3 regions of the Chimaeribacter sp. YP20170169 genome follow, and region 3 is predicted to be linked to each of the others. Evidence: predicted binding sites of a transcription regulator. Region 3 holds the regulator's gene; each other region holds the start of a gene.

What was found. The regulator sigma-54, encoded in region 3, starts transcription at its own class of promoters, with help from an activator protein. The targets are predictions, from matches to a motif close to GTTGGCACANNTTTCGCTNT.
Region 1: the regulator sigma-54 is predicted to act here: its motif matches at 3,036-3,055, upstream of glnK (P-II family nitrogen regulator).
Region 2: the regulator sigma-54 is predicted to act here: its motif matches at 5,981-6,000, upstream of ACK3SD_RS18815 (branched-chain amino acid ABC transporter substrate-binding protein).

The regions. Positions count from the first base shown of each region.
Region 1 covers NZ_CP176824.1:2,886,530-2,896,680, forward strand. The annotation lists gene ACK3SD_RS13200 (YbaY family lipoprotein) at 1-59, opposite strand, end outside; gene tesB (acyl-CoA thioesterase II) at 277-1,140, shown strand; gene amtB (ammonium transporter AmtB) at 1,315-2,601, opposite strand; gene glnK (P-II family nitrogen regulator) at 2,640-2,978, opposite strand; gene ACK3SD_RS13220 (SmdB family multidrug efflux ABC transporter permease/ATP-binding protein) at 3,275-5,050, opposite strand; gene ACK3SD_RS13225 (SmdA family multidrug ABC transporter permease/ATP-binding protein) at 5,043-6,821, opposite strand; gene ACK3SD_RS13230 (Lrp/AsnC family transcriptional regulator) at 6,919-7,380, opposite strand; gene ACK3SD_RS13235 (PLP-dependent cysteine synthase family protein) at 7,499-8,527, shown strand; gene queC (7-cyano-7-deazaguanine synthase QueC) at 8,630-9,328, shown strand; gene ACK3SD_RS13245 (YbgC/FadM family acyl-CoA thioesterase) at 9,362-9,772, opposite strand; gene ACK3SD_RS13250 (ComEA family DNA-binding protein) at 9,913-10,151, opposite strand, start outside.
Region 2 covers NZ_CP176825.1:203,772-213,922, reverse strand. The annotation lists gene ACK3SD_RS18845 (oxidoreductase) at 1-202, opposite strand, end outside; gene ACK3SD_RS18840 (GNAT family N-acetyltransferase) at 354-881, shown strand; gene ACK3SD_RS18835 (ABC transporter ATP-binding protein) at 882-1,595, opposite strand; gene ACK3SD_RS18830 (ATP-binding cassette domain-containing protein) at 1,592-2,464, opposite strand; gene livM (high-affinity branched-chain amino acid ABC transporter permease LivM) at 2,461-3,747, opposite strand; gene ACK3SD_RS18820 (ABC transporter permease subunit) at 3,757-4,671, opposite strand; gene ACK3SD_RS18815 (branched-chain amino acid ABC transporter substrate-binding protein) at 4,757-5,836, opposite strand; gene ACK3SD_RS18810 (YsnF/AvaK domain-containing protein) at 6,626-7,048, shown strand; gene ACK3SD_RS18805 (YsnF/AvaK domain-containing protein) at 7,097-8,182, shown strand; gene ACK3SD_RS18800 (hypothetical protein) at 8,688-9,776, shown strand; gene ACK3SD_RS18795 (class I SAM-dependent methyltransferase) at 9,961-10,151, shown strand, end outside.
Region 3 covers NZ_CP176824.1:3,417,040-3,427,190, reverse strand. The annotation lists gene ACK3SD_RS15655 (DgaE family pyridoxal phosphate-dependent ammonia lyase) at 1-383, shown strand, start outside; gene dagF (2-dehydro-3-deoxy-phosphogluconate aldolase) at 380-1,123, shown strand; partial or broken gene ACK3SD_RS15645 (BglG family transcription antiterminator) at 1,206-3,117, shown strand; gene ACK3SD_RS15640 (zinc ribbon domain-containing protein) at 3,146-3,304, shown strand; gene npr (PTS phosphocarrier protein NPr) at 3,318-3,590, opposite strand; gene rapZ (RNase adapter RapZ) at 3,587-4,441, opposite strand; gene ptsN (PTS IIA-like nitrogen regulatory protein PtsN) at 4,493-4,969, opposite strand; gene hpf (ribosome hibernation promoting factor) at 5,067-5,354, opposite strand; gene rpoN (RNA polymerase factor sigma-54) at 5,378-6,811, opposite strand; gene lptB (LPS export ABC transporter ATP-binding protein) at 6,855-7,580, opposite strand; gene lptA (lipopolysaccharide ABC transporter substrate-binding protein LptA) at 7,587-8,138, opposite strand; gene lptC (LPS export ABC transporter periplasmic protein LptC) at 8,107-8,685, opposite strand; gene kdsC (3-deoxy-manno-octulosonate-8-phosphatase KdsC) at 8,682-9,248, opposite strand; gene kdsD (arabinose-5-phosphate isomerase KdsD) at 9,264-10,151, opposite strand, start outside.

The DNA.
Region 1 (10,151 bases), 530 kb from region 3:
GCACAGCCGGCCAATGTGAGAGACAGCGCGGTTCCACCTACAATCTGCCAAAATTTCATCAGTTGCACTCCTTGTTTTGTTTACTTCTTACGGGTCGCAAGCATCAGGATTGGACTAGTGGCATTCACCACATCACGAAATAATTGTGGCACATAACTCTGAAAAATTCCTGCCGCCCCCCGGCACGCCCTTCTTTCACTGCCCCGGATCCTCTACTATGGCGACAGGGGGCCACGCGCCCCACCTACCCTGTTTTTCGCTGAAAGGGATCACCGCATGAGTCAGGCATTAACGAATTTATTGGATCTGCTCAACCTGGAGAAACTCGAAGAGGGCTTGTTCCGGGGACAGAGCGAGGATCTGGGATTACGCCAGGTCTTTGGCGGCCAGGTGGTCGGTCAGGCGCTGTATGCCGCCAAGCAAACGGTGCCCGCCGAGCGCGGTATCCACTCCTTCCACAGCTATTTTTTGCGCCCCGGTGACAGCAGCAAGGCGATCATCTATGACGTGGAAATTTTGCGTGATGGCCACAGCTTCAGCGCCCGGCGGGTCAAAGCGGTGCAGAATGGCAAGCCTATCTTCTACATGACCGCCTCCTTCCAGTGTCAGGAGAGCGGTTTCGAGCACCAGAACACCATGCCACAGGTGCCGCCGCCGGAGGCGCTGATCTCAGAGTCAGAGATTGCGCAGAAGTTTGCCCACCTGATCCCCGAGAAGGTGCGGGAAAAGTTCATTGGCCAGCGCCCGATTGAGATGCGGCCGGTGGCTTTCCACAACCCGTTGCAGGGCACGGTGGCCGCACCAGAGCGGCACGTCTGGTTCCGGGCGAATGGCGAGATGCCGGACGACCTGCGTATCCACCAATATTTGCTGGGCTACGCTTCGGACTTCAACTTCCTGCCCACCGCGCTGCAACCTCATGGGGTCGGCTTCCTCGAGCCGGGGATGCAGGTGGCGACCATCGACCACTCCATGTGGTTCCACCGGCCTTTCCGTTTGGATGAGTGGCTGCTCTATGCGGTGGAGAGCACCTCCGCCTCTAGCGCGCGCGGCTTTGTGCGCGGCCAGTTCTACACCCGCGATGGCGTGCTGGTCGCGACGTCGGTGCAGGAGGGGGTCATCCGCCGCCGCGACGCATAAAAAAAGGCGGTGGATTGCGCCACCGCCTCTCTATCATCATGTTTGCATCATTATCTGTGATGTTTTTTGCATGTTGCCCGGCTCCTTAAGTCGGCGGGGGTAGGAATCACGCCCACGCCGGGGAACCTGTTTTATTTAGCGCACTGCTCGTCAGGCTGATGCCCTACTCTGCCATTACTGGTTGTAGGCGTTCTCGCCGTGGCTGTTGACGTCCAGCCCTTCGCGCTCCTGATCTTCCGGAACACGCAGTCCCACCACCATATCAGCAATTTTGTAACCGATAAAGGCCACGACACCTGACCACACCAGGGTAATGCCGATGCTGAACAGCTGTACCCAGACCTGGTGCCCCATGGTCACGCCTTCTGCGTAACCAACGCCGCCCAAGGAGGAGGAGGTGAAGACGCCAGTCAGGATGCAGCCGACGATACCACACACGCCGTGTACGCCAAAGACGTCACAGGTGTCATCCGCATGAAGCCAGCGTTTGAGCATCACTACGCCCCACAGGCCGGCCACGCCGCCAATCAGACCAATCACCAGCGCGCCGCCGACACCCACTGTGCCCGCCGCTGGGGTGATGGCGACCAGACCCGCGATGCAGCCGGAGCAGGCGCCCAGCAGGGAAGGCTTGCCGCGCACCATCCACTCCACCAGTACCCAGGAGAGGATCGCGCCAGCGGTAGCCATTACGGTATTGACGAAAGCCAGCGCCGCGATGCCATTGGCCGCACTGGCGGAGCCAGCGTTGAAGCCGAACCAGCCCACGTAGAGGATGCTGGCACCGGTGAAGACCATCGGCAGGTTATGCGGTTTGAATGCCTCTTTGCCAAAGCCCGCGCGCTTGCCCAGCAGGTACGCGCCCACCAGCCCGGCAATCGCCGCGTTGATGTGCACCACGGTGCCGCCGGCAAAGTCCAGCGCGCCATCTGCCGCCAGGAAGCCGCCGCCCCACACCATGTGGGCAATCGGCAGGTAGGAGAAGGTCATCCAGATCACGGTGAAGATCAGTACCGCGGAGAAGCGGATACGCTCGGCGAAGCCCCCGACAATCAGCGCCACGGTAATGCAGGCGAAGGAGCACTGGAAGGCGACGTGGATCAATTGGGCGAAGGTGCCGGTAACGCTGTCCACCGTAATGCCCTTCAGCATCGCCGTCTGGAAGCCGCCGAAGAAGGCGTTGCCCTCGCTGAAGGCCAGGCTGTAGCCATACAGCATCCAGAGCACGCAGACCAACGCGAAGGTCACCATCACCTGGGTCAACATCGACAGCACGTTTTTGGAGCGCAGCAGGCCGCCGTAGAACAGCGCAATCCCCGGCACGGTCATAAACAGCACCAGCGCGGTGCAGATCATCATAAAGGCGTTGTCCGCCTTATCAGCGACTGCCGGTGCCGCCATCGCCAGCGATGGCGCTATGGCCGCCGTGCCGAGGCCCATCATGGATAAAAGTTTTTTCATTATCAATCCACCCCTAGTTCACTCATCCGAGCCTGAAATTACAATGCTGCTTCGTCGGTCTCGCCAGTACGAATACGAATCACACGCTGCAACTCTGCAACAAAAATTTTGCCGTCCCCGATCTTGCCGGTGTAGGCCGCTTTGCTAATCACATCAATCACTTCATCCAGCTGGTCGTCGGCAATGGCAATATCGATTTTGACTTTCGGCAAGAAGTTCACGCTGTACTCAGCCCCACGGTAGAGTTCGGCATGACCTTTCTGGCGGCCAAAGCCTTTTACCTCGGTGACGGTCAGTCCCTGAATGCCTACGGCAGAGAGCGCCTCGCGCACATCTTCCAACTTGAATGGTTTGATCACCACAGTAACCAGTTTCATATTGCCACTCCTCGAATTAAGAGCCTGTCGCGTTAAACCCGCGTGGATAGCTAGTCTAAAGCAAAGGGTGTGCCACAAATGATTTCGTCTGGGAATAGAGGGAATTAGGGACAGGCGACGTCCTCTCCGGCCAGTCCGGAGGAGACGATTTGACTTAAGTCAGCCCATAGAAAGCGTAGCTGCGCCTCATTTTAGTGCAAGCCGCTTTACTGGGGTGCAGCGTGGGGGAATTGCGCGGGTTATATGCCTGATAATGGTGCGGACTGAGGGAGCGGGTGCCAAGCACCCGCCCTCGCTCAGGCGGAGAGTGGCGTGGCGCTCTCTGCCTCCAGCTGCTCACCCACCAGTTGCATCTGGTACATCTGGGCATAGCGCCCCTGATGCGCCAGCAGCTCGGCATGGGTGCCGCGTTCCACCGCCTGTCCACGGTGCAGCACCAGAATGGAGTCGGCGTCTACCACGGTAGAGAGGCGGTGAGCGATCACCACCAGCGTAGTGTGCTGACGGATGGCACGCAGCGCGCGCTGGATCGCCTGCTCGGTGCCAGAGTCGATATTGGCGGTCGCCTCATCCAGAATCAGGGTTTGCGGCGCCTGCACCAGCACTCGCGCCATCGCCAGCAGCTGTTTCTGGCCCACCGACAGGTTATTGCCCTGCTCGCCCAGCCGGGTGTGGATGTTTTCGGGCATCGCGCGTACCAGCTCCGCCAGTTGCACCGTCTCCAGCGCCTGCCACACCTCCTGCTCGGCAATCTCGCGGCCCAGCGTGACGTTGGCGTAGACCGACTCCGCCAGCACCACCGGATCTTGCTGCACCATGGCAACACCCTGACGCAGCGTCTGGTGGGAGAGCGTGTCAAGCGGACGGCCATCAAGGCGAATCTGCCCCTCGCTGATCGGGTAGTAGCCCATCAGCAGGTTGGCGAGGGTGCTTTTGCCGCTGCCCGTATGTCCCACCAGCGCCACAAAGCCGCGCGACGGCACCGACAGCGAGATGTGCTCCAGCACCTTTTTGTCATCCCGGTAGGCAAAGCTGACGTCATCAATCTCGATCTGGCCGCTGGTGAGCGGCTGGTCATCACCGCCATACTGCTGCTGTACGCGATCCATCAGCTCAAAGATGCGCTCGCCCGCCACTACCGCCTGTTGCAGGATCGACTGCTGGGAGGTCAGCTCTATCAGCGGCTCATTGAGGCGGCCGAGGTAGTTGATGAAGGCGTAGAGCACGCCCACCCCGACGCTGCCGACAGCGCTGAAACCAAACAGCATCAGCAGTCCGCACAGCACCATGGTGGAGAAGAGGCTCAGCAGCGGGCGTAACAGGAACCCCTCAATGCGCAGCGTCTTCATGCGCGCGTGGTAGTGTGCCCAGCTCGCCGCGCTCAACCGTTCAGCAAAGCGCTGCTGCTGGCGGAACTGCTGGATCACGCCCATGCCGTTGATCACTTCATTGAAGCCATCGTTGATATCGGCCAGGTAACTGCGCACCTTGCGCGCCACAGGCGTGCTGTAACGCTGGTAGAGCACCATCACCACCAGCACCGCCGGGAAGATACAGACCGCCACCGTCGCCATGCGCCAGTCGAGGCTGTACATCGCCACCAACATCGCGCCAATCAGGGCGGCGCTGCGCAGCACGGTCGCCACCACGGTAACGTAGAGATCGCGCACCACCTCGGTGTCATTGGTGACGCGTGAGATAAGTTGCCCCACCGGCTGAATATCAAACTCGCTCAGCGGCTGGCGCAGCGCGGCATCCATCACATCGATTCGCAGCCGCTGCACCACACCGACCGCTGCCCGGTTGAACAGCAGCGACTGGTAGTAGTGCAGTGCTGCCGCCAGCAGGTTGAGCAGGATATAGCCGCCGGCCAGCGCTGAAACCAGCGCCAGTGGCAGGTTGCCGTGCGCCACCACATGATCGATAAAGTAACTGATCAGCAGCGGGCCGCCTACCTCCGCGCCCGCGGCCACCCACAGCATCACCACCGCCAGCAGCAGCGGCTTGCGGTAGGGGGAGCCATAGGTGAGCAGGCGTTTCAGGGTCGGCCACATTGACTGGAGTTTAGGCATCCTGCGCCTCCCGGTTTCCCGCAGCGGGCGCTGGCTCATCAAGTGCGGCCTCAAGTTGTTGATAACGATACATATCACGATACCAGCCCGGTTGTGCCGCCAGCGTGTCATGATCGCCGCGCTGCATAACCGTGCCTTGGTTAAAGACTAAAATCTCATTGGCCTCGGTCAGTGCCGACAGGCGATGGGCGCTGATGATCAGGGTGCGGTTGCTGCCCCATTGGCGCAGGTTTGCTAGGATCTCGTGCTCAGTGCGGCCATCCACCGCAGAGAGGGCGTCATCCAAAATCAAAATCTCTGCCTCCAGCAGCAGCGCGCGGGCAATGGCGATGCGCTGCTTCTGCCCGCCGGAGAGCATCACGCCCCGCTCCCCCACCTGGGTTTCGTAACCTTGCGGCAGGCGCAAAATATCGTCATGCACGCTAGCCAGCCGCGCCGCTTGTTCAATTTGCGCTGGCGTTGCCTCTGGTCGGCCAAGGGCGATGTTCTGCGCCACGCTGTCTGAGAACAGGAACGGCGTCTGGCTCACCACCGCCAGCCGACCACGCCACTCATCCAGTTTTAGCGCGGGCAACGGCAGACCGTGGAAGCGGATTGCCCCCTCATCCACATCAAACTGGCGCTGCACCAGCGCCAGCAGAGTGCTCTTCCCGGCGCCTGTCGGGCCGCATAGGCCCAGCATCTGGCCCGGCTGGAGGGTAAAGCGCACGTCATGCAGCGCGCTGTGGGTGTTTTCTGGATAGTGGAAGCGCACGATCTCCGCCTGCAACGCCCCGCGCCCCGCAGGCACGCCCTGGCTGCCATCCACCACCGTCGGGGCCTCTTTCAACATGCTGCGCAAGCGGCTGTAGGCAGCACTGCCGCGCTCCACGATGTTGAACATCCAGGCCAGCGCCAGCATCGGCCAGATCATCAGGCCCAGATACATCACAAAGCTGGTGAGTTGGCCGAGGGTCAGGGTGCCGTTGACCACCAGCCAACTGCCGCCGCCCACCGCCAGCAAATTCGCCATGCCGATGGCGATGTAGATGGTCGGGTCAAAACGCGCATCCACGCGCGCCACTCGCAGGTTTTTGGCACCGGCATCCGCTGCCACGCGGGCGAACTGGCCGGACTGATGATCTTCCAGGCCGAAGGCCTTGATCATGCGGATGCTGGTCAGGCTCTCCTGCGTCTGGTCATTCAACGCCGAGAAGGCCGCCTGCGCCGACTTGAAACGATCGTGCAGCTGCTGGCCGTAGCGCTTGATCACCAGCGCCATGATAGGCATCGGCACCAGTGACAACAGTGTCAGTTGCCAGCTAATCTGGGTGCACATCACCACCAGCACCGCACAGCCCATTACCAGCGAATCCACCAGCGTCAATACCCCTTCTCCGGCGGCAAACACCACCCGATCCACGTCATTGGTGGCGCGGGCAATCAGATCGCCGGTACGGTGGCGCAGGTAGAAGGCCGGATGCTGGTGACTGAGTTGCTGGTAAAAGCGTTCGCGTAGCTCCACCGCCAGTTGGTAGGAGGCCCCAAACAGCAGCACTCGCCAGACATAGCGCAGCAGGTAGACGAACACCGCCGTCACCAGGATCACGCCAATCCAGCCCAGTACCGCGAACGTGTCCATCCGTTTTTGGGTGATGCCATCCACAATCACCCCCACCAGCTTGGGCGGCAGCAGTTGCAGGACGGCAATGATAATCAGCAGGGCTATCGCACCGAGGTAGCGACGCCACTCCCGGCGGAAATACCAGCCTAGTTGTGCAAACAATCTCACAAGATTTTATTCCCAAAAAGTGAAGCGCCGGCGCACCGGATGATGGCCGCCCAAGCAGCATAGAAGATGGTTGGAAAAAAGCGATGGCGCTGTGCGCCTACTCCGGCAGCGGCAGGGCCGTGATGTATTTGATCCTTTCCATCGCGAAGCTGGAGGTCACCTCAATCAGGCCGGGCACACTGTTTACCAGCTTTTTGTAAAAGGTGTCGTAGCTTTTCATGTCAGCCACCTGCACTTGCAATAAATAGTCGTACTCCCCCGCCATCCGGTAGAACGCCAGTACCTCCGGCATCTGTTCAGTCTGGCTGACGAAGTGCTGATACCACTCACGGTTATGCTGCTGAGTCTTGATCAGCATAAAGGCGGTCAGGCCGAGGCCGATCTTATCACAATCCAGCAACGCGACCCGACTGCGGATGTAACCCTGCTCCTCCAGCCGTTTGAGCCGTTTCCAGCACGGGGTGGAGGTCAGGTTGACCGCTTCCGCCATCTCATGGAGGGAGAGCGTGCAGTCCTGTTGCAGCAAACGCAGCAGCGTACGGTCAATTTTATCCAGCAAGGGTCGCTCCTGAGAAAAATTTTCTCTTATCTGGCCATTTTGCAGGCAAGATAGCAATCCTTTTTTCCCGTTCTCAGGGTAGGCTAAGCGCCATCTTCCCCCTGTTGAGAACGAGCCGATGACTGCTTGCTGGGTCAGGGGCGCTGTCCGGGAAATCGAGGCCGATTTCCAGCGCTCCGCGGATACCCATTTAATCCGATTGCCGCTGCCGGACTTCCCCGGCATCTATCTCTATCTGAAAGATGAGAGCACCCACCCCAGTGGCAGCCTGAAACACCGGCTGGCACGCTCCCTGTTCCTCTACGCGCTCTGCAACGGTTGGCTGCGGGAGAACAGCACGGTGATTGAAGCCTCCTCCGGCAGCACTGCCATCTCCGAAGCCTATTTTGCCCGCCTGCTTGGCCTGCCCTTTATCGCCGTGATGCCGGCCAGCACCGCGCGCCGCAAAATAGAGCAGATCGCCTTTTATGGTGGGCGTTGCCACTTTGTTGAGCACTCGGCGCAGATCTATGCCGCGTCTGAACATCTGGCGCGCGATCTGGGCGGCCACTATATGGACCAGTTCACTTACGCCGAACGGGCCACCGACTGGCGCGGCAACAACAATATCGCTGACAGCATCTACCGCCAGATGGCGCGCGAGCCGTTCCCGATGCCGCGCTATCTGGTGATGGGCGCGGGCACCGGCGGCACCTCTGCCACGCTGGGGCGCTATATCCGCTATCAGGGGCACCCGACCGAATTGGTGGTGGTCGATCCTGAAAACTCAGTGTTCCACGACTACTACCACCGGCGTGACCCGCAGATCACCTCGCCATTGGGCAGCCGGATTGAGGGCATTGGCCGGCCGCGTGTTGAGCCCTCCTTTATCCCGGATGTGATTGACCGCATGATCGCGGTGCCAGATGCCGCCAGCATCGCCGCCCTGCACTGGCTGGAGCGGGCGCTGGGCCGCCGCGCTGGCGCCTCAACCGGCACCAACCTCTGTGGCGCGCTGCAACTGGCAGCCGAGATGCGCCAGCGCGGTGAACAAGGCTCCATCGTTACATTGCTGTGCGACAGCGGCGATCGTTACCCCGATACCTACTACAGTGATAGCTGGGTGGCGGAGCACATTGGCGCGATCCCTCCCCTCTTTCCCGGCTGACCGGCCCACCCATGCAGCTGTTCAAAGCGGGCGCGGGACAGTAACCTATAGTGAATACCCGGCGGCGTTGCCGGGCAGGTACACACAGTAAAGGTAGTAACAATGAAACGAGCAGTAGTGGTATTCAGCGGTGGTCAGGACTCAACCACCTGCCTGATTCAGGCAATGGCGCAGTATGATGAGGTGCACTGCGTCACCTTCGACTACGGCCAGCGCCACCGGGCAGAGATTGACGTGGCCCGCCAACTGGCCCAAGCACTGGGCGCGCGGGCGCACAAGGTACTGGATGTCGGCCTGCTGAATGAACTGGCGGTCAGCAGCCTGACGCGTGACAACATCCCGGTGCCGGGCTATGAGGCCAATGCCGAGGGGCAGTTGCCAAGCACCTTTGTGCCCGGCCGCAATATCCTGTTCCTGACCCTGGCCTCCATCTATGCCTACCAGATCGGGGCGGAAGCGGTGATCACGGGCGTGTGCGAAACCGACTTCTCCGGCTACCCGGACTGCCGCGACGAGTTCGTTAAGGCGCTGAACCACGCGGTCAGCCTCGGGCTGGCGCGTGATGTCCGCTTTGAGACACCGCTGATGTGGCTGAACAAGGCGGAAACCTGGGCGCTGGCCGACTACTACGGGCAACTGGAGCGCGTGCGCCGCGACACCCTGACCTGTTACAACGGCATTCAGGGCGATGGCTGCGGCGAATGCGCTGCCTGCCACCTGCGCGCCAACGGTCTGGCGGTTTACCAGCAAGACCGCGCGGGCGTGCTCGCCAGCCTGAAACAGAAGAGCGGCCTGCAATAACCGCACGCCGGCCCTGCCCCACGGTGGGGCCGTTTACTGCCCCGCCGGTTGCTCCAACTGGCTCAAGCGCGCCAGCAACTCCCCCTCCAGCGGCAGCGCCTTCTGGGTTTTCAGATCGATGCAGACGAAGGTCAAGGCCGCATCCGCCACCACCTCACCCGTTGGCTCCAGGGTGATCACCTGATTGACCACGCCGCTGCGCCCATTGAGGCGCGCCAGTTGGCTGTCAATGCGCAGCACATCCCCCAGCACGGCTGGTCGGCGATAGTTAATGTTGATATTGACCACGATAAAGGCGATGCCTTGCGCCTTCATCCACTGGAATCCCTCCAGCGCAGAGAGCCACTCCCAGCGGGCCTCCTCCAGGAACTCCAGATAGCGGGCATTATTGACATGCTGGTAGACATCGATATGAAAACCCCGGACTTTTAGCAGCATCTGCATGGTGGCTGACTCACTCCTGTTGCAACGATAGGGAAAAACCTGCGCCCTGAAGTGCGCCCGCGGGCGCACTGGTCGGATCACTTTGAGGGTAGCAGAATCTCCCTGTCGTCGGTCAGAAGTTCAGCGTTACGCGAGGGGGTTCACAAAACCAGCCGGTCGCGGTTTCGCTCGATTAACGCCGGGCCAATGCCGGGCACCTCCTGCAACTGTTCGATGTCTGTAAAAGGCCCAAATTCCTGACGGTAGCTGACAATCGCCTCGGCCTTTTTCAGGCCGACGCCATTCAACCCCTGAGAGAGCGCGGCGGCATCGGCGCTGTTGATGCTGACCTTCTCCTCCTGGCTAGCTACGCTCGCCTTGGCGCTGGGTGTGACGGGCG
Region 2 (10,151 bases), on a different replicon from region 3:
TATTGGTGACGTGTGGGCCATAGAAGTCGCTGGTGTCGATATGGCGCACGCCGGCCTCTACCGCGTCACGCAATACCTGAATCGCCTGCGCCTCATCGGCGGGTGGGCCAAAAACGCCACGGCCAGCCAGTTGCATCGCGCCATAGCCAATGCGGCCAAGCGTGCGGTCACCAAGGCGATAACTCAAAGTGGGTTGGGTCATGGGCACCTCCGGGGTATGTGAGTTTCAATTGTAACGCCATTGCGGCTATGCAACGATGAAACTGCCAGGCGACGTGATGCCGCCAACGCAAATTATCACTATGCAATTATTTAGTTCCAACATACTTAGCGATGAAATAATAGGAGTTCACATGGAAAACAGTGTCCCGGTCATCACAACTGACAGGCTGATTTTGCGCGGCCACACGCTCGAGGATATGCCAGCGCTGACGCGGCTGTGGGGTGATGCGCAGGTCACCCGCTATATTGGCGGCGCGCCCAGTGGCAGGGAGGAGAGCTGGTCACGCCTGTTGCGCCATGCCGGGCATTGGCAGTTGCTGGGGTTTGGCTACTGGGCAGTGGAATCGCGGGAGAGCGGGGAGTACCTCGGTTGTATCGGCTTTGCGGATTACCAGCGGGCGCTGGAAACCGATGTTAGCAACATGGCGGAGATGGGTTGGACTTTCCTGCCCGCGTTCCACGGCAAGGGCTACGCCACGGAGGCGGTCGCGGCGGCGCTGGCCTGGGCAGCCAGCAACCTGACGCGCCCCATCTGGTGCATGATCAACCCAGAGAATGCCGCCTCACACCGGCTGGCGCTGAAAATGGGCTTTGAGCAGCAGGGTTATGACCGCTACCACGACAAGCCGGTGGTGCTCTACCGCCACCGGCCAACCTAATCAGCCGCCGCCGAGGTAAGCTTTCCGCACCTCCTCATTCTGCAATAGCTCTGAGCCGCTGCCGGTCAGCCGGATGCGGCCGTTGGCCATCACATAGCCACGGTCAGAGAGCTTCAGCGCATGGTTGGCGTTCTGCTCCACCAGAAACAGCGTCATGCCGCCCTGCGTCAGTTCTCGCAGGATGCTGAAGATTTGGCGTACCACAATCGGCGCCAGCCCGAGGCTTGGCTCATCGAGCAACAGCAGGCGCGGGCGGCCCATCAGCGCCCGCGCAATCGCCAGCATCTGCTGCTCACCGCCGGAGAGCGTCATCGCCCGCTGGGCGCGGCGCTCCTCCAGCCGCGGGAACAGCCCATACATACGCGCCAGATCCTCTTTCATATGGCGGTTGCCGATGGGGATGGTGCCCATCAGCAAATTCTCCTCCACCGTCATATCCGGGAAGATGCGCCGCCCCTCCGGCGCCTGCGCAATGCCGTTGCTGGCGATGAAGTGGGTGGAGCGATGGCTAATCGGCTCGCCCCGGTAGTAAATCTCCCCGCCGGCAATGCGCGGCTGGCCGAAAATCGACATCAACAGTGTCGATTTGCCCGCGCCATTCGCGCCAATCAGCGCCACCGTCTCGCCCTCCTGAACGGTCAACGACACCTCCTGCAACGCCTGAATCGGGCCGTAAAACACATCCACATTGCGGAACTCCAGCATCGGCGTCATGCCGCATCCTCCTCGTCAGCGCCCAGATAGGCGGCAATCACCCGGTCATCATGCTGAATCTCGCGCGGCGTGCCTTGGGCAATCACATTGCCGTGGTCCAGCACGATGACCCGGTCAGAGATCTCCATCACCATGCCCATGTCGTGCTCAATCAGCAGCACCGTGGTGCCGTGCCGCTCGCGCAAGGCGCGGATGATGCGGCTCAGCGCCAGCGTCTCCACCGGGTTGAGGCCAGCGGCCGGTTCATCCAGACAGAGGATCTCCGGCAGGGTGCACATGGCGCGGGCAATCTCCAGCCGCCGTTGCTGGCCGTAGGAGAGGGTGCCGGCCAGCCGGTTGGCGCACTCCACCAAATCCACCACCTCCAGCCAGTAGAACGCCTGATCGATCGCCCGACTCTCGGCCCGCCGGTAGCCGGGCGTATTGAATACCCCGGCCAGCAGGTTGCGGTTGACGCGCATGTGCTGCGCCACCAGCAAGTTCTCCACCACCGATAGCTCACGGAACAGGCGAATATTTTGGAAGGTACGCGCTAGCCCGGCGCGGTTCACCAGATGGGTGCCGCCGAACATTTTGTACCAGATACGCTTCCCGAGCTGGGTGGGGTGCAGCAGGTCAGCCGGGTACAGTTTCGCCCCGAGCACCTGGATCACGTCCGTAGTGCGGGCGTGGGTATGCAGCCGGATCGCGCCGCCGGTGGCGCGGTAGAAGCCGGTCAGGCAGTTGAACACCGTGGTCTTGCCCGCACCGTTCGGCCCAATCAGTGCGGTAATGGAGCCGCGCCCCACCTCGAGGCTGACGTCATTCAGCGCGCGGATGCCGCCAAAGTGCATCATTAGCCGCTCGACCTGCAAAATGGCATCACTCATGGCGCCACCCCCTTGCGGATGGCATAGCCGCTGCGGCTGGTGCGCACCAGCCCGCGTGGCCGCCACATCATCATCATCACCATCAATACGCCAAACAGCAGCACGCGGTACTCGGCGAAGCTGCGCAGCAGTTCCGGTGCCACCGTCAGCACAAAGGCCGCCAGCACCACCCCGAGGGTCGAACCCATTCCGCCGAGCACTACAATCGCCAGGATCAGCGCCGACTCAAAGAAGGTGAAGGAGGTGGGATTGACGAAGCCCTGATAGCTGGCGAAAAACACCCCGGCAATGCCAGCGGTGGAAGCGCCGAGCATAAAGGCGGAGAGCTTCACTAGCACATGGTTAAGCCCTAGCGAGCGGCAGGCGATCTCATCCTCGCGTAGCGCCTCCCATGCCCGGCCAATTGGCATCCGCGTCAGCCGGTGCTTGATATAGAGCACCAGCAGCACCACCAGACAGAGTACGGCGTAGATAAAGATAAACTTCAGGTTGGGGTTGTAGCTGATGTTGAGGAACTCATGGATTGGCGTGCCGCCCTCGCGCGCGCGGCGGCCAAACTCCAGGCCAAGGAACGTCGGGGAGGGCACCGAGATGCCATTCGGCCCGCCGGTCACTGCCAGCCAGTTGTTCAGCACCAGCCGGATAATCTCCCCAAAGCCCAGCGTGACAATCGCCAGATAGTCGCCGTGCATCCGCAATACCGGGAAGCCAAGCAGCGCCCCGGCGGCGGCAGCCATCAGCGCGCCGAGCGGCAGCATTGACCAGAAGCCCAGCCCTAGGTGCTGGTAGCCGAGCGCCAACCCATATGCGCCAATCGCATAGAAGGCGACGTAACCCAGATCAAGCAGGCCAGCCAGCCCCACCACGATATTCAGCCCCAGCCCCAGCAGCACATAGATCAGCCCCAGTATCGCCACCGTCAGCAGGTATTTGGTGGCGACGAACGGGAACAGCGCCGCCAGAAGCACCAGCAGTGGGATGATCCAGCGCAGCCGCGAGCGGTAACCCACCTGCCGCACATAGACCCCATCGCCCTCGCCCTCAAACCTGGTGAGGAAACGCCTACCACGGCGGGTCTGTAACAGCAGGCTGAGCAGCAGGCGGCCCAGCGCCACCACGGCCACAATCAGTGCCACCCGCCGTGGCTCGGTGTGGTAGCTATAGCCATCCAGCACCACGCCCACTACCGGGCCGAATACCACCAGCGCAATCACCCCGGCGACCACCGCGTCCAGCACACTCTGTTTGATGTCCACGCCTTCGGCGCGTTGATTCTGTGTCATGGCGGCTCCTTACACCTTGGCGACCAACGGCCGCCCCAGCAAACCCTGTGGACGGAAGATCAAAATCACCACCAACAGCGAGAAGGAGAAGACATCCTTGTAGTCGGAGTTGACCAGCCCGGCGAACTGCGCTTCTGACACGCCAAGCAGCAACCCGCCCAGCATCGCGCCCGGCAGTGAGCCAATGCCGCCCAGCACCGCCGCCGTAAAGGCCTTGATGCCGATGATGAAGCCCGCATAGAAATCAAAGGTGCCGTAGTTGAGGGTGATCAGCACGCCTGCCAGACCGGCCATCGCCGCGCCAATCACAAACACCAGCGAGATGACGCGATCAGTGTTGATGCCCAGAATGGAGGCCATTTTGCGATCCTGCTGGGTGGCGCGACAGATGCGCCCCAGCCGGGTATAGCGGATCACCCAGGTCAAGATCGCCATCCCGGCCAGCGAGGCGACCAGAATAAACACCTTGGTGTAGGTGAGCTGCACCACGCCATCCCCCAGTTGCAGGCGGAACACGCCGCTCAGTAGGGTCGGGATACCCTGCTGGTTCGGCCCTTGGCTAAGCTGGGCGTAGTTTTGCAGGATCAACGACATGCCGATCGCCGAGATGAGCGGTGCCAGCCGGGTGGAGTTGCGCAGCGGCCGGTAGGCGATACGTTCAATCACCCAGCCATAGACGGCGGTCACCCCCAGCGTGAAGACCAGCGTGCCAAGCATCAGCAGTGGGAAGGAGTGCAGGCCGAAAGAGCTGAGCAGCGCCAGTGCGATGGCGCACAGGTAGGCGGAGATCATATAGACCTCGCCGTGGGCAAAGTTGATCATGCCGATGATGCCGTAAACCATGGTGTAGCCGATGGCGATCAGGCCATACACCGCACCGAGCGTCAGGCCATTCAGCAACTGTTGTACAAAGAGAGCATCCATAGGGATCAGTCCGCCAGTTCAGGCAGGCCGCACGGCGCGGCCTTGAGAGGGGGGAGGCCCCGGCGGCTCGCCGGGGCGTGGCGCATCAGAGCTGGTGATAGTGGCCCTTGTCATCCCACTGGTAGACCACGTAATCCGACACCTTGAGGTCACCCTTGCCATCCCAGGCTTTTTTGCCCATCACCGTGTCAACGCTGTTGGCCTTCAGCCACTCGACGGCCTTGGCGCTGTCCTCACTGCCGACCGCATTAAACGCGGCGGCGATCGCCTGTACTGAGGCGTAGGCATAGAGCGTGTAGCCCTCCGGCTCAAAACCGCTGGCGCGGAATTTGTCGATCACTGCCTTGCCCTCGGGCAGGGTGCGTGGGTCGTTGCCGAAGGTCATCAGCACGCCATTGGTAAATTGCGGGCCGCCGGCGGCGGTGACCATCTCCTCTGTCACCACGCAGTCGCCGGAGAAGAATTTCGCCTCCACGCCCTGTTCACGCATCTGGCGAACCAGCGGGCCAGCCTCGGGATGGCAGCCGCCAAAGTAGACCACGTCCGGCTTCAGCGCGCCCATCTTGGTCACCAGCGCATTGAAGTCCTTCTCGCCACGCGACAACCCCTCATACATCACCGCCTTGACGCCGCGCTTGTCCAGCGCCGCGCGGGTGGCATCCGCCAGCCCCTGCCCGTAGGTGTCTTTGTCATGGATCACCGCCACCCGCTTCGCCTTCAGGGTATCGAGGATATAGTTGGCGGCAATCGCGCCCTGCTGGTCATCGCGCCCGCACATACGGAACATGCCGGTCATGCCGCGCTCGGTGATCTGCGGGTTGGTGGAACCGGGGGTAATGCTGATGATGCCAGCCTCGTCATAGACCTCGGAGGCGGGCATGGTGGAGGAGGAGCAGAAGTGGCCCACCACCGCCGCGACATGGGATTGATCCACTAACCGGTTGGCGACCGCCACGGCTTGCTTCGGTTCACAGGCATCATCACCCTGCACCAGCGTGATCTTCTCACCTTTGATGCCACCGGCGGCATTGATGTCTGCCGCCGCCTGCGAGGCACCTTTCCAGTATTGTGCGCCATAGGTGGCGTTTGGCCCGGAGAAGGGGCCAGCGACGCCGATGACAATATCGGCATGGGCAGGGAGTGCGCTAACTGCGGCAGAGACCATCATCACCAGGGAGAGTTTTTTTAGGGTATGGGACATTGTTGAATTCCTTAGCTCTGAAAAAAGCGGAACGCCGGAGTGCGGCGCGGAAACGTACTAATGCCATAACGCGTGCGTTGCGAGATTACGGTGAAGCGCAACGGTGAGTAAGCAAAAAGCCCGCCACCTCGTGAGCCGGGCATCACATTGCCGCCATGCAGGGCAGCAGGATGGGGCTGGAAGCAGAGGGGAAGAGTCCTGGATGCAGGAGAAGATGACCGCGTCCGTCGCAGTCCTGCCGTGGTGTCACGCCACCACAGCCTAGCCGAGTGCTGCAAAATTGTGCACTGAATAAAAACAAAAGCTTGAAGCAGGTAAAAAAACCGCTTTATTTTGGTGCGTTTTGCTACCCGCGTGACATAAAAGGGAAAAGCTGTTCCGTCATTGTAAATATAACGTCAATTTCTGCGCCGATAATGTAACCACCTTTTTCACCTTTAACGTGCCACTTGCCTCAACTGATTCCGCCAAAGCTGACAGTGCCCTCATTTATAGGGACTTTTTCGCTTGCTGCCGTTTTTCCCCGGATTCGGAATTGCCCTAAAACCGGTGTACCCGCCTTTTTTTCCTGTTGTGACACAGATCCTGTACTACAGTTAATTCTTGTGTAGGCAAGATATTAATCTGGCTTTATGTCATAAGTGCACTTTTAATTCTTCTTTCATCATTTCAGAAAGAGAAAAGTGCGTAACTGCACAAGCATTTAGTGACAGGCTGGAAGCCAGGCCAACCAATAGGACAGGGGAGTTAATGATGACTAGGCGACACAAGCAGGCTCACGAGGAGAAGAAAGCGGAGAGCCGTCTCGTTGAGGAAGCCTCCATTCCCCTTGCCCAGGAGAAGTTGGACGTCACCAAACAGCAGGTTGTCAGTGGCCGGGTCACCGTGACCCGCAAGACCGTGCACCATGAGCATCCCATCAACGAGATGCTGCGCCATGAGCAGGTCGAGGTACAACGTGTCCCAAAAGGGGAGCGCGTGGATACCATGCCGACAATCCGCGAAGAGGATGGCGTTACCATCATCCCAGTGGTTGAGGAGGAGATTGAGGTGATTCGCCGTCTGGTGCTCAAGGAGGAGCTGCATATCAAGAAAGTCGCCATACACAAGCCGTTTCAGGATAGCGTTACGCTTCGCAGTCAGGAAGTGTCTATTGATCGGCAAGAGGATGAGTAACCGGCATCTTCGTCTTACCAATCCGCTAAAGCAAAAGAGGAAACTATCATGGCACACGAAAAAATCGTTACCCTTTTTGATACGACTCAACAGGCCGAAGCAGCACGTAAAAATCTTATCAAAGCCGGTTTCCCTGATGATGATATCAACTTGATCAGTGGAGAAAACCTTCAGCACGAAGGCAAAGCTATCCGCCACCCGAGCATCTGGCAGCGCCTGTTTGGCACCGATGTTGAGGAAGATTACGCAGACGTGTATACCCGTGCGATGGATACCGGTGGCGTAATCCTTACCTTGCGCGCCGATGAAGATGATGCCGCCCGAGCGATGGGCATTCTGGATCGCCATCAGGCCGTTGATGTGCCGTCCCGTAAAACCGGTCTGGCAGATACCGGCCTGACCACAGGTGCGACCGCAGCAGCAGGCGCTGTTGGGGCCACGGGCACCGCCGCCACATCCCATACTGACGCCGTTCACACTTCCCTGACCGGGGATGAGAGTGAAGAAGAGATCCTGCGTCTGGCGGAAGAGAATCTGGAAGTCGGCAAGCGTCTGGTGAAAGAGGGTTCTACCCGCGTTCGCCGCTACGTGACCACTGAAGACGTCACTGCCGAAGTAGCGCTGCGCGAGCAGCACGCTGACATCTTCCGCCGCGCGGTGGATGAGCCAGCCTATCTGGGAGACATCGACTGGTCTGAGAAAGTGGTTGAAGTGACAGAAACCCACGAACAGCCAGTGGTGAACAAAACTGCCAAGGTTGTGGAAGAGGTGGTCGTGCGTACGGATGAATCCGAACGTGTCGAAACCATCAACGACACCATCCGTCGCCAGAATGTAGACATTGAGCATGTAGACCACACCGATAAAGATGTGCTGCACACCGACAAAACGGCGGGCGTCGCTGGCACAGCAGGCGTAAAAACCGGTGCCTCTACCACCACGGGTAGCACCACCACCGGCACCACTACGCCGGGTTCTGCTACCACCGGTACGGCTGGCTTCACTTCCGATGCCAATACCCCGCCGGCCAGCACTTCACCGGGCCTGGCAGAACCGGCAACGCCTTTTACGACTAAGTCAGATAAATCTGATCCGCTTAAATCAGATGGCGTAATCAATAATCCGAAAAAATAGGATTAGTTTTCTAATAATATCCTTCGCGATTAACCGAACCACCTCAAGCCACCCCCAGCGGGTGGCTTTTTTATGCGCGCGGTATGAATTCAGGCAATAGGGGTTATTCCGAAAATAAGCATGAAAAGTATTGCGTGATATTTTATAAATATCATTTTAATTAATGGAATAAAAGATAAGTGAAGTGAAATTTCATATTTTAAGTTGTTGAATTTTATGTCTATTCATCTGCGATTTTCACTTTTTATACGGTGAGGTAAACGGGTTTCCATTAATCACAGGTAGCGCTGGCAGGAAGTAAAAGGGCAGGGTCAAATCAGCGTGAATAACAAAGTACTTGTCAGCCCAAAGGCATCAATTTAAGTTAGCCGCCGTAATCAGTGTGGAATATTCAGGTGTACGCCGGGAGCGACCACCGTTTTTGCTATGACTGATACAAAATTGGAGGCCTTTTTGGCCTTTAAGTAACCAGGGTGATTGTCGCCATGATTGGCAAGGAAAGTATATGGATCTGAATGCAACGCTGTCAGCCGGTGCGCCGGTTTCCGAAACTCCCTCTTGGACTGCACAAAACGAGATGCCGGTTCAAACTGTCACGCCGGTATTTATTGGCAACTTCATGCGGCAGGATGGCCAGAGCGGCCCCTCCCTGACCCGCATCGCTGACTGGCAAGCGTTCAACCAACACTTCAAGGGCGCAGAGTGCCGCGACCTGATGCAGGCAGAATTCCAGGAATTCGCCATGATGGTCTCGGTCAAAAAGGATGGGCAGGACGTCAACTTCGTGATGAACCCCTACACGCTGTTTATCCAGCAGGCGATCATGAACTGGCAGGATGGCAGCCTGGCGCTTTGCTATGGCGAAGATGAGATCATGGGCATGGCGGAGCGCTCCACCTTCCCGCTGCCGGCCAACGCCGGTTTCCTGTCAGAGTTGATGGAGCAAGTGGGCACCCCGGCGCTAATCAGCTACCACGCCGTGCGCCACTACTTCGCGCAGGGCGGCAACGCCTGTTACGTGCTTTCCGTGGACGATCCGACGCAGGCGGACTGCGCCGCCCTCGCGGAGATGATCATCCACCAGCCGGAGATTGACCTCTGTTGCTCGCTGCTCAGTGCCGAATTCAATCCAGTGCTGCAACTGGCATTGCCGGTACAGGCACCGCTGTTTACTGCCGAAACCTTCCCGTATGAGCGTGCCGCCTGGTATCAGGACGAAGAGGAGATCATCCTGTTCACGCCTGACAATGCGGCAAACGTCACCCTGATGATCCTGCCAGAGGGCGAGGGCGAACCGCGCATTCTGACTCTGGCCGAGTTGCAGGCTGAACAGCCGTTGCTGGCGGAGCGGGTGCGCACGCGGCTGGCGACGGTATCACTGCCGGTTGTGCTGCCCATGCCAGCGGCCCTGCTGGGACGCTATTGCCAGTTGGCAAATGCGCTGGGCAGCCGCGCCAGTGCCGACATGGAAAAAATTGCTTTGGCAGGCTCTCCCCGCCTGTTTGACGTACAGGGCCTGCCGCTGCACCGTGGCAATGCCCTCATTGTGGAAGCCCCTCTGTTGGTGGACGCGACCTGCCACTGGGTTGCCTGAACCCTCGCCTTATCCATACAAACTATACTGATATCGGCCTGCCGCAGCGGTTTATGCTTGCGGCGGGCCTTTTTATTTCATGTAATAGCCTATTTCGTAACCAATTCGTAACAAAAAACTTGAGAACTTAAAACAGAGAGCAGACAATACCGCACACACCCAGCAGTAAACCAAGGGAAACGCCGTGAAAGCCAGGGTCGATTACGATCTTTTTGCACGTGCTTATGATGCGGACAGCCAGGCCAACCTGTGGAATGCCCACTATGAACGGCCTGAGATGCTGCGCCTGCTGGGTGATGGTGAAGGGAAGTGGATACTGGACGCGGGTTGTGGCGGCGGATTGCTGTCACAGGCGCTGCAAAACGATGGCGCGAG
Region 3 (10,151 bases):
AAATTGGCAAGGAGGGGATTCTCGGGCTGGCGCAGGCGATTGAGTGCTACGTGCAGCGCACGCCGGTCAGCGGCCAGCAGATGGTGGAGAAGATGACGCCCTTTATCGACCGGCTCAATGGCCTGCCCGGCATCCACGCGCGCGTGGTATGGGACGCCGCCGGGCGGGATATCGCCCGCACCGAGATCGCCTTTGACGAGGCGGCGCTCGGCGTGCGCACCGCCGAGATTGTGCGGCGCTTGCGCGAGGGGGAGGTCGCGATCTATTTCCGTGGCTACCGTGCCAATGAGGGCAAGGTGGAGGTGGACGTGCGCAGCGTCACCCCGGCGCAGCTTGCGCGCATCGCCGATGCCATCGCCACCCTGCGGGAGGCCCGCCCATGAGCCGCCTGACCCCGAACTACCTGCATGGCCGCGTCTGCCTGAATGTGCTGGCCGGCAGCAAAGAGAACGCCCAGGCGGTGTATGAGGCGGCCGAGGGGCATGTGCTGGTCGGCGTGCTCTCCAAAAATTACCCTGATGCCCGCAGCGCCATTGAAGAGATGCGCGACTATGCGGCGCGCATCGACAACGCCCTCTCCATCGGGCTGGGGGCGGGCGATCCGCGCCAGTCCGCGATGGTCAGCCAGATCGCCGCCGCGCTGCACCCGCAGCACGTCAATCAGGTCTTCAGCGGCGTCGCCACCAGCCGGGCGCTGCTCGGGCAGGGGGAGACGGTGGTCAACGGGCTGGTGTCGCCCACCGGCCGCGTGGGCTGGGTGAAGATCTCCACCGGGCCGCTGAGCAGCCGCCAGAGTGACGCGATCGTGCCGGTGGAGAGCGCCATCGCCATGCTGAAAGAGATGGGCGGCAGCTCGGTGAAGTACTTCCCGATGCAGGGGCTGGCCTGCCGGGAGGAGTATGCGGCGGTGGCGCGCGCCTGTGCGGCGCAGGATTTCTGGCTGGAGCCAACCGGCGGCATCGACATGGAGAACTTCACGCCGATTGTGGCAATCGCGCTGGAGGCGGGCGTCAGCAAGGTGATCCCGCACGTCTACAGCGCCATCATCGACAGCGACAGCGGCGACACGCGGCCCGCGCAGGTGGCGGGGCTGCTGGCGCAGATGCGGGCGCTGGTGGGCTAGCCGCCCGCCAGCGCGCATGGCACACTCTGGTTTTCCCGGCGCGGCGCGCCTGTGGCTGACCCGTAACAATGGAAGGATTATGGTGCGTTTTCCCTATCAACGTCTGTCCCATCTGTTTGATGCCTTGCAGGATGAGATCCTGCCGCAGGACGAGCTGGCAAAGCGTCTCGATGTCTCGACCCGCACGGTGCGCACCGACATCACCGCGCTCAACGAGATCCTCGGCAAGTATGGCGCGCAGTTGGTGCACACGCGCGGGAGCGGCTACCAGTTGCAGGTGCATGACGCCGCCCGCTTCGCCACGCTGCGCCAGCCCAGCCAGCCGGTGCGGCAACTGCCGCGTACCGCCGCCGAGCGGGTGCAGGCGCTGCTGGTGCGTTTCCTCACCTCTGCCTTCTCGCTGAAGCTGGAGGATGTGGCGGATGAGTGGTTCGTCAGCCGGGGCACACTGCAAAATGACATGGCCGAGGTGCGCGAGCACCTCGGTCGCTACTCCCTGCACATCGAAACCAAGCCGCGTTACGGCATGAAGCTGTTCGGGCCAGAGACGGCGATCCGCGCCTGCCTGACCGACCTGCTGTTCCGGCTGCGCGGCGAGAATGACGCCCACCCGCTGCTGACGCCGGAGGCGCTGGCGCTGGCGCAGATGCCGGCGCTGGCCGATGCCCTGCGCCACCGGCTGGCGCAGGCCGGCATCCGCCTGACGGATGAGGGGAGGAGTACCTGACGCTGTATGGCGCGGTGGCGTTGCGACGCATCGCCGAGGGCTACCCGCTCGCTGACTTCACGGCGGATGAGGGGAGGCGTGCGTGCGGCAGGTCTCCAGCGGGCTGGCGGCTGACCTGCGCCAGTGGGCGGGCAAGGAGCTGGCCCCGGCCGAGGAGGCTTACCTGCGCGTCAACATCGCCGCCCGGCGCAGCCAGGAGGTGGCGCCGACGGAGATTAACGCCGACGACGAGGAGGGGCTGGTCAACTATCTGCTCTGCTACATCAGCGCCTACTACAACTACGACCTTCAGGGCGACGCGCAGCTGCGGCTGGATCTGCTGACCCACATCAAGGCGATGATCACCCGCATCAAATACCAGATCGCCATTCCCAACCCGCTGCTGGCCAATATCAAGCAGCACTACCCGATGGCCTATGACGTGACGCTGGCGGCCATCTCCAGCTGGGTAAAGTACACCCCCTACAGCCTGAGCGAGAATGAGATTGGCTTTTTGGTGCTGCACATCGGCGTCGGGCTGGAGCGGCACTACAACATCGGCTACCAGCGCCATCCGCAGGTGCTGCTGGTGTGCGACACCGGCAACTCCACCATCCGCATGATTCAGGCGCAGGTCAGCCGCAAATATCCGCAACTGGTGATCACCCGCGTCATCTCTCTGCGCGAGTATGAGATGCTGGGCGAGGTGGAGGAGGATTTCATCATCTCCAATGCCCGGCTGGCGGAGCGCGGCAAGCCGGTGGTGGTGATGTCGCCCTTCCCGACGGAGTACCAGCTGGAGCAGCTCGGCAAGCTGGTGCTGGTGGATCGCACCCGCCCCTACATGCTGGAGAAGTTCTTTGACGCACAGCACTTCCTGCTGCTGGAGGAGACGCTGAGCCAGGCGGCGCTGTTCCGCCGGGTCTGCGACCAGCTGGCGCATGAGGGGGTGGTCGAGCCAGCGTTCCATGACTCGGTGGTGGAGCGCGAGGCGATTGTCTCCACACTGCTGGGCGACGGCATCGCGCTGCCGCACTCGCTGGGGTTGCAAGCCCACCGCACGGTGGTGGTGACGGTGATCTGCCCGCCGGGCATCGACTGGGGGGAAGGGGAGCGGGCGCAAGTGATATTTCTGCTGGCGATCAGCAAGGCGGATTATGAGGAGGCGATCGCCATCTACGATCTGTTCGTGACCTTCGTGCGTGAGCGCTCGGTCAGCCGCCTGCTCGGCAGCCGGGACTTCCCCAGCTTTAAGGCGATCGCCATTGACTGCCTGAGCCGGAGCTAGCGCTTACCAGGCTTGTTCGTGTTGTGGGGTGCTATCCCCCAACAGTCCGAAAGGTAGAGCAGGTCTGCGAATAAGAGTATGGACTTGTAGCGAGTGCGGATCGCTACATGATCGCGATGTAAACGCGTCAAAGAATATACTCGCGGCAGGGCATTGCCGTCTAGCTGTAGGAATCCCCGCCCTTTAGGGCGGGGAGGATGTCAATCTTCGTCAAAGCCGGAGTTGATCAGCTCAATCACCGCATTGAGCGCGTTCACCTCGTCGGGGCCGCTGGCCTCGATCTCAATGTGTTGACCCTTTGGCGAGTCCAGCATCAGCAGCGCAATCACGCTGCTGGCCTCCGCCTCCACGCCAGCGTCGTTGCGCAGCAGCACCTCGGCGTCGAAGCTCTGCACCAGCTCAAACAACTTCATCGCCGGCCGGGCGTGCATCCCGAGCCGGTTCTTGATCTCCACCGTCTGTTTGACCGTCATGATTTGCGCTTTTCCAGGGTGCGGTGGCGGGACTGCACATTCTTCCCGCGCGAACGGAAGTAGTCGGCCAGCTGCTCCGCCACATAGACCGAGCGATGCTTGCCGCCGGTGCAACCGATGGCGACCGTCAGGTAGCTGCGGTTGTTGGTCTCCAGCATCGGCAACCACTGCTCCAGGTAGCTGCGGGTCTGGTAGATGAAGTTGTGCACTTCCGTATGGCGATCGAGGAAGGCCGCCACCGGGCGATCCAAACCGGTCATCGGCCGCAGTTTGGGGTCCCAGTGCGGGTTGGGCAGGAAACGGACGTCAAACACATAGTCGGCGTCAATCGGGATGCCGTGCTTGAAGCCAAACGACTCGAACACCATCGTCAGCTCACGTTCGCGCTTGCCCAGCAGGCGGGTGCGTAGCATCTCTGCCAGCTCATGCACCGACATCTCGGAAGTGTCGATCAGCAGGTCAGCGCGGGAACGCAGCGGCTCCAGCAGCTCGCTCTCCTCGTCAATCGCACTCTCCAGGGAGAGGTTGCGGCTGGAGAGCGGGTGCAGGCGGCGCGTGTCGCTGTAGCGGCGGATCAGCGTGTTGCGATCGGCGTCAAGGAACAGCAGTTGCGGCGAGAAGCTCTCCGGCAGCTGGGCCATCGCGTGCTCAAACAGCTCCGGGGTCTCCGGCATGTTGCGCACGTCGATGCTCACTGCCGCCGAGGTGTTGCGCTCCGCCAGCGCGTGCGCCAACTGCGGCAGCAGCACCACCGGCAGGTTATCGACGCAGTAAAACCCCATATCTTCCAGCGCACGCAAGGCAACGGATTTACCTGAACCGGAACGGCCGCTGACTATCATCAGCACCATGTGTCACTCCCCCTGGCAATTCACTCTTGGCGTTGTGTTACCGGCAGCAGGCTACTCGGTAATGATCTGGTACAGCTCTTCATCGCTCTGCGCGGCGCGCAGCCGACGGCAGACGCTCTTATCCGCCAGACGCTTCGCCACTTGCGACAGCGTATGGAGGTGGGTCTTGCACTGGTCGGCAGGCACCAGCAGGGCGAACAGCAGGTCAACCGGCTGGTTGTCGATGGCGTCGAAGGCGATCGGCTGATCCAGGCGGATGAAAACGCCCACCGCGCGCAGCGTGTCCTCTTCCAGCTTGCCGTGCGGGATGGCGATGCCATTGCCGATACCGGTACTGCCCATGCGCTCCCGCGTCAGGACGGCATCAAACACCGCCTGCGACGGCAGGTTCAGCTGTTTCGCCGCCAGTTCGCTGATGATCTCGAGGGCGCGTTTCTTGCTGGAGCAGTGGACGCCGCTTTTGGTGCACTCTGCGCTGAGCACAGAGCTTAATTGCATGATTGAGTCGTTTATCATCTCATCTTTCACTTAAGCGCTTGAGTCACGCCTGATGGCTTATCGGCCCGTCACCGCAGGGTGAAGGGCCGATGGTCAGGTGATGTAGCGCGATTGGCTACAGTGAGTCTTAGTGTTGTTTCAACTTGTCTTTATGTTTATTGAGCTGCCGTGACAGCTTATCAATCAGGCCGTCGATGGCCGCATACATATCTTCATGTTCCGAGGTGGCGTGCAACTCGCCTCCATTGACGTGCACGGTGGCTTCCGCCACCTTCTGCACTCGCTCCATGCTGAGTATCACATGAACCTGATTGATTCGGTCGAAAAATTGCTCAAGCTTGGCAAATTTTGTACTGACGAAATCGCGCAGGGCATCAGTGACTTCAACGTGGTGGCCGGTGATGTTGAGCTGCATAATGTCTTCCTTCTCTGTTTAGGTCAAACCAGTTGTTTGCGTTGGTTCGACGGCGGGATGGACAAAGACTCTCGGTATTTTGCGACCGTGCGGCGGGCAACCATGATCCCTTGATCGGAGAGCAGGGTCGCCAGCTTGCTGTCGCTCAGAGGTTTGGCGGGGTTTTCCGCCGCAATCAGCTTCTTCACCAACGCCCGGATGGCGGTCGAGGAGGCCTCCCCGCCGCTGTCCGTGCTGACGTGGCTTGAGAAGAAGTACTTCAACTCAAAAATACCGCGCGGGCTGTGCAGGAACTTCTGCGTGGTGACGCGCGAGATGGTGGATTCGTGCATGTCCACGGCCTGGGCAATGTCCGCCAGCACCATCGGTTTCATGTACTCCTCGCCATGCTCGAAAAAGGCCTGCTGCTGCGCCACGATGCAGCGCGTCACCTTGAGCAGCGTCTCATTGCGGCTCTCCAGGCTCTTGATCAGCCATTTGGCCTCCTGGAGGTTGCTGCGGATGAACTGGCCATCGCTGTCGTTGCGGGCCGTGCCGCCCAGCGCCGCATATTGCTGGTTGATTTTGAGCCGGGGGATGCTGTCAGCATTCAGCTCGACCGCCCACTGCCCTTGGTGCTTGCGCACCAGCACATCGGGGATCACATACTCAGATTCGCCGGTGTTGATGGACTGGCCGGGGCGCGGATCCAGCGACTGGATCAGCAGCATCGCCCCCTTAAGTGTATCTTCTTTTAGCCGGGTCGAGCGCATCAGCGTCCGGAAATCGTGGTTGCCCAGCAGATCCAGGTGTTCGCTGACAATCAGCCGCGCCTCGGCCAGATAGGGGGTGTCAGGGATAAACTGCGAAAGCTGGATCAGCAGGCAGTCGCGCAGATCACGCGCCGCCACGCCAATCGGGTCGAAGCGCTGCACGCGTTTCAGCACCGCCTCCACCTCCTCGAGGGTGACATTCTCGTCACCCATGCTCTCCAGGATCTCCTCGAGCGTTACCGTCAGGTAGCCGGTGTCATCCACCGCATCGACAATCGAGGTGGCGATGGCGGTATCGGTGTCGGAGAAGGGGGTGAGATCCACCTGCCACATCAGGTAGTCCTGAAGGGTCTGGGTGGTCTCGCCCTGATAGACCGGCAGCTCGTCATCGCTGTAGTCGGTGCCGGTGCCAGAGGGGGTGCCAGCGGTGTAGATCTCGTCCCAGGTGGCATCGAGCGGCAGCTCTTCCGGCATATCCTTCTGCTCCAGCGCCTCGCGGGTGTCCAGCGCCTCGCTGTCGGTGGTCTCCTTGGCGTCAATCTCCTCGTGGATATCGCTCTGCTCCAGCAGGGGGTTGCTCTCTAATGCCTGTTGAATCTCCTGCTGCAGTTCTAGCGTTGAGAGTTGCAACAAGCGGATCGCCTGTTGGAGCTGGGGAGTCATGGCCAGTTGCTGGCTAAGCCTGAGTTGCAAACCTTGCTTCATAGGATGATCTGGTTTCCCTTACTGGTAACAACGCAAAAGTGGATCAGAGACGGAACTCTTCACCCAGATAGACGCGTTTCACCTGCTCATCGGCCAGAATATCGCTTGGGGAGCCGTGGGCGATCAGTCGCCCCTGGCTGACGATATAGGCGCGTTCGCAGACGTCGAGGGTCTCGCGCACGTTGTGGTCAGTAATCAACACGCCGAGCCCGCTGTCGCGCAGGTGCTCAATGATTTTTTTTATGTCAATCACGGAGATGGGGTCCACCCCCGCAAAGGGTTCATCCAGCAGGATAAACTTCGGGTTGGCCGCCAGCGCGCGGGCGATCTCCACCCGGCGGCGCTCACCGCCTGACAGCGCCTGCCCAAGGCTGTCACGCAGGTGGGTGATGTGGAACTCCTCCATCAGCTCCTCGGCGCGGTCACGGCGCTGTTCGCTGGTGAGGTCTTCACGGATCTGCAACACCGCCATCAGGTTGTCATAGACGCTGAGCCGGCGGAAGATCGAGGCCTCCTGCGGCAGGTAGCCGATGCCGCGGCGCGCGCGCGCGTGCAGCGGCAGCAGGCTGATATCCTCGTCATCAATCACGATGCGGCCAGCGTCACGCGGCACAATCCCCACCACCATGTAGAAGGTGGTGGTCTTGCCCGCGCCGTTCGGGCCGAGCAGGCCAACGATCTCGCCGGAGTGCACCTTCAGGCTGACGTCCTCCACCACTCTACGGTTTTTGTACGCCTTGGCGAGGTTTTCTGCAATTAGGGTAGCCATAAGTGATCAGTTACTCTTCTTCTGTCCGCTGGACGGGGTGCCTTTGTCCTGCAATTGGGTCGGGATTAACACAGTGGTAACACGTTTGCCTTCGTTACTGAAAGCTTCCATCTGCTGTTTTTGCACCAGATAGGTGATGCGGTCGCCCTTCACATTGCTGTCGAGCTGCTCCAGATAGGCATTGCCGGTCAGGATGACATAGTCATTCCCCAGCTCATAACGCATCTTCTGCGAGTGGCCCTTCACCGGCTTGCCGTTGTCCTGCAACTGGTAGAAGGTCGCCGGGTTGCCGAAGGCCTCAATCACCTCCTTGCCCTGCTGCCCCTGCGGGCGGATCACCACCACCTTGTCGGCCTTGATCTCGATGCTGCCCTGTTTCGCCACCACGTTGCCGGTGAAGGTCACGGTGTTGCCCTCCATGTCCAGCGCCTGCTGGGCGGAGTCGATGTGGATCGGCTGGCTGGTGTCATCTTTCAGCGCCAGGGCCGGCACGCTCACAGCCAGAAGCGAACTGGCAACCAGCAGGTTACGGAGCGGGGTTTGAAGTCTGGATTTCATAGTAGGTGTTTACCTTTTCGATCAGCTGAGCTGTTTTGGTCCGCAAATTGCCGCGCATTTTCATGCCCTTGGAGGTGAAGGCGGCCCCGTAAAGGGTGACTTCATCATCCGAGGTGACATCCTGGCTCACCAGGTTGACCTGGGCGTTGTCCGTTTTGATCCGCTGTAACTGCGAGGTCGCGGTCAGGCTGTTGACCTCAACATGCCCATAGAGATAGAGCATCCGATCCTTGGTCAGCTTGGCGCGATCGGCGCGCACCGACCAGGTCGGGATGGTGTTGGCGTCATAGAGCGTCATCACCGGGTTGGTGAACCAGCTCAGCTCCTCCGCCGTGTAATATTTGACGTCATCGGCCACCAGCTTGTAGTTCAGCTTGCCGGTCGGGTCGTAGACCACGGTAACGGTGTGCTGGCTCTGGTAGGTCGGGTCCTGGGTGTTGATGGCTGCCGTCGGTGCCGCCTCATCCTCATCGGCCAGGCTCCAGCCAATCAGTACCAGCGCGGCCAGCGCCAGCAGCAGGGTAATCAGAAACTTTGCTCTGCTCATATTGAAAGCCCGACGGCGTCCTCCAGCTTCCCTTGCGCCAGCAGGATCAGGTCACACACTTCGCGCACCGCGCCCTTGCCCCCGCTGATGCGGGTGGTGTAGTGGGCGCGCGGCGTCAGCATCGGGTGGGCATCCGCCACCGCCACCGCCAGGCCGCACTCGGCCATCACCGGCCAGTCAATCAGGTCATCGCCGACGTAGGCCACCTGCTCCGGGCGCAGCGCCAGCGTGGTGAGCAGTTCGCGGAAGGCAATCAGCTTGTTGGACTGCCCTTGGTAAAGGTAGCGGATGCCGAGGGTCGCGGCGCGATCCTCCAGCAGTTTGGCGGAGCGGCCGGTAATGATGGCCACTTCCACGTCAGAGGTGAGTAGGCAGCGGATGCCGTAGCCGTCGCGCACGTTGAACGCTTTCAGCTCCTCGCCCTGATTGCCCATATAGACCAGGCCGTCGGACATGACGCCATCCACATCACAGATCAGCAGGCGAATCTGCCGCGCGCGGTCCAGTACCTCGGCGCTGACCGGGCCGTAACAGGTATTCACAGTTGCTGCGTTATCACTCATTGAGCCTTTCCTTCATTAAACTACGCCAGCGCGCAGCATGTCATGCATATGTACCACACCGAGCAACTGGTCGCCATCGGCAACCATCAGGGCGGTAATGTGCCGGGATTGCATGGTATTCAGGGCCTCCACCGCCAGGGTGCCGGGGCGCACCCGTAGGCCGCCGGGCGTCATCACCTCTTCGATGCGCGCCCGGTTGAAGTCGATGCCCATATCAATAATGCGGCGCAGGTCGCCATCGGTGAAGATGCCCTCGATCTTCATCAAGTCATCACAGATCACGGTCATGCCGAGGTTTTTGCGCGTGATCTCCAGCAGCGCGTCGCGCAGCGTGGCGTCACGGCTGACGTGGGGGATCTCATTGCCACTGTGCATGATATCACTGACACGCAGCAGCAGCTTGCGGCCCAGTGCGCCGCCGGGGTGGGAGAGGGCGAAATCCTCGGCGGTGAAGCCGCGCGCCTCCAGCAGCGCCACCGCCATCGCGTCGCCCATCACCAGTGCGGCGGTGGTGCTGGAGGTGGGTGCCAGCCCAAGCGGGCACGCCTCCTGCGGCACCTGCACGCAGATGTGGATGTCCGCCGCGCGGCCCATGGCGCTCTCCGGGTTGCCGGTCAGGCAGATGAGCGGCACGTGCAGACGCTTGAGCACCGGCACCAGCGCCAGAATTTCGCTGGACTCACCGGAGTTGGAGAGGGCGATCACCACGTCATGCCGGCTGACCATGCCCAGATCGCCGTGGCTCGCCTCCGCCGGGTGGACGAAGAAGGCCGGCGTGCCGGTGCTGGCGAAGGTCGCTGCCATCTTGCGGCCAATGTGGCCGGACTTGCCCATCCCCATCACCACCACCTTGCCACTACAGGCGAAGATCCGTTCACAGGCGCGGGTAAAGTCGTCATTGAT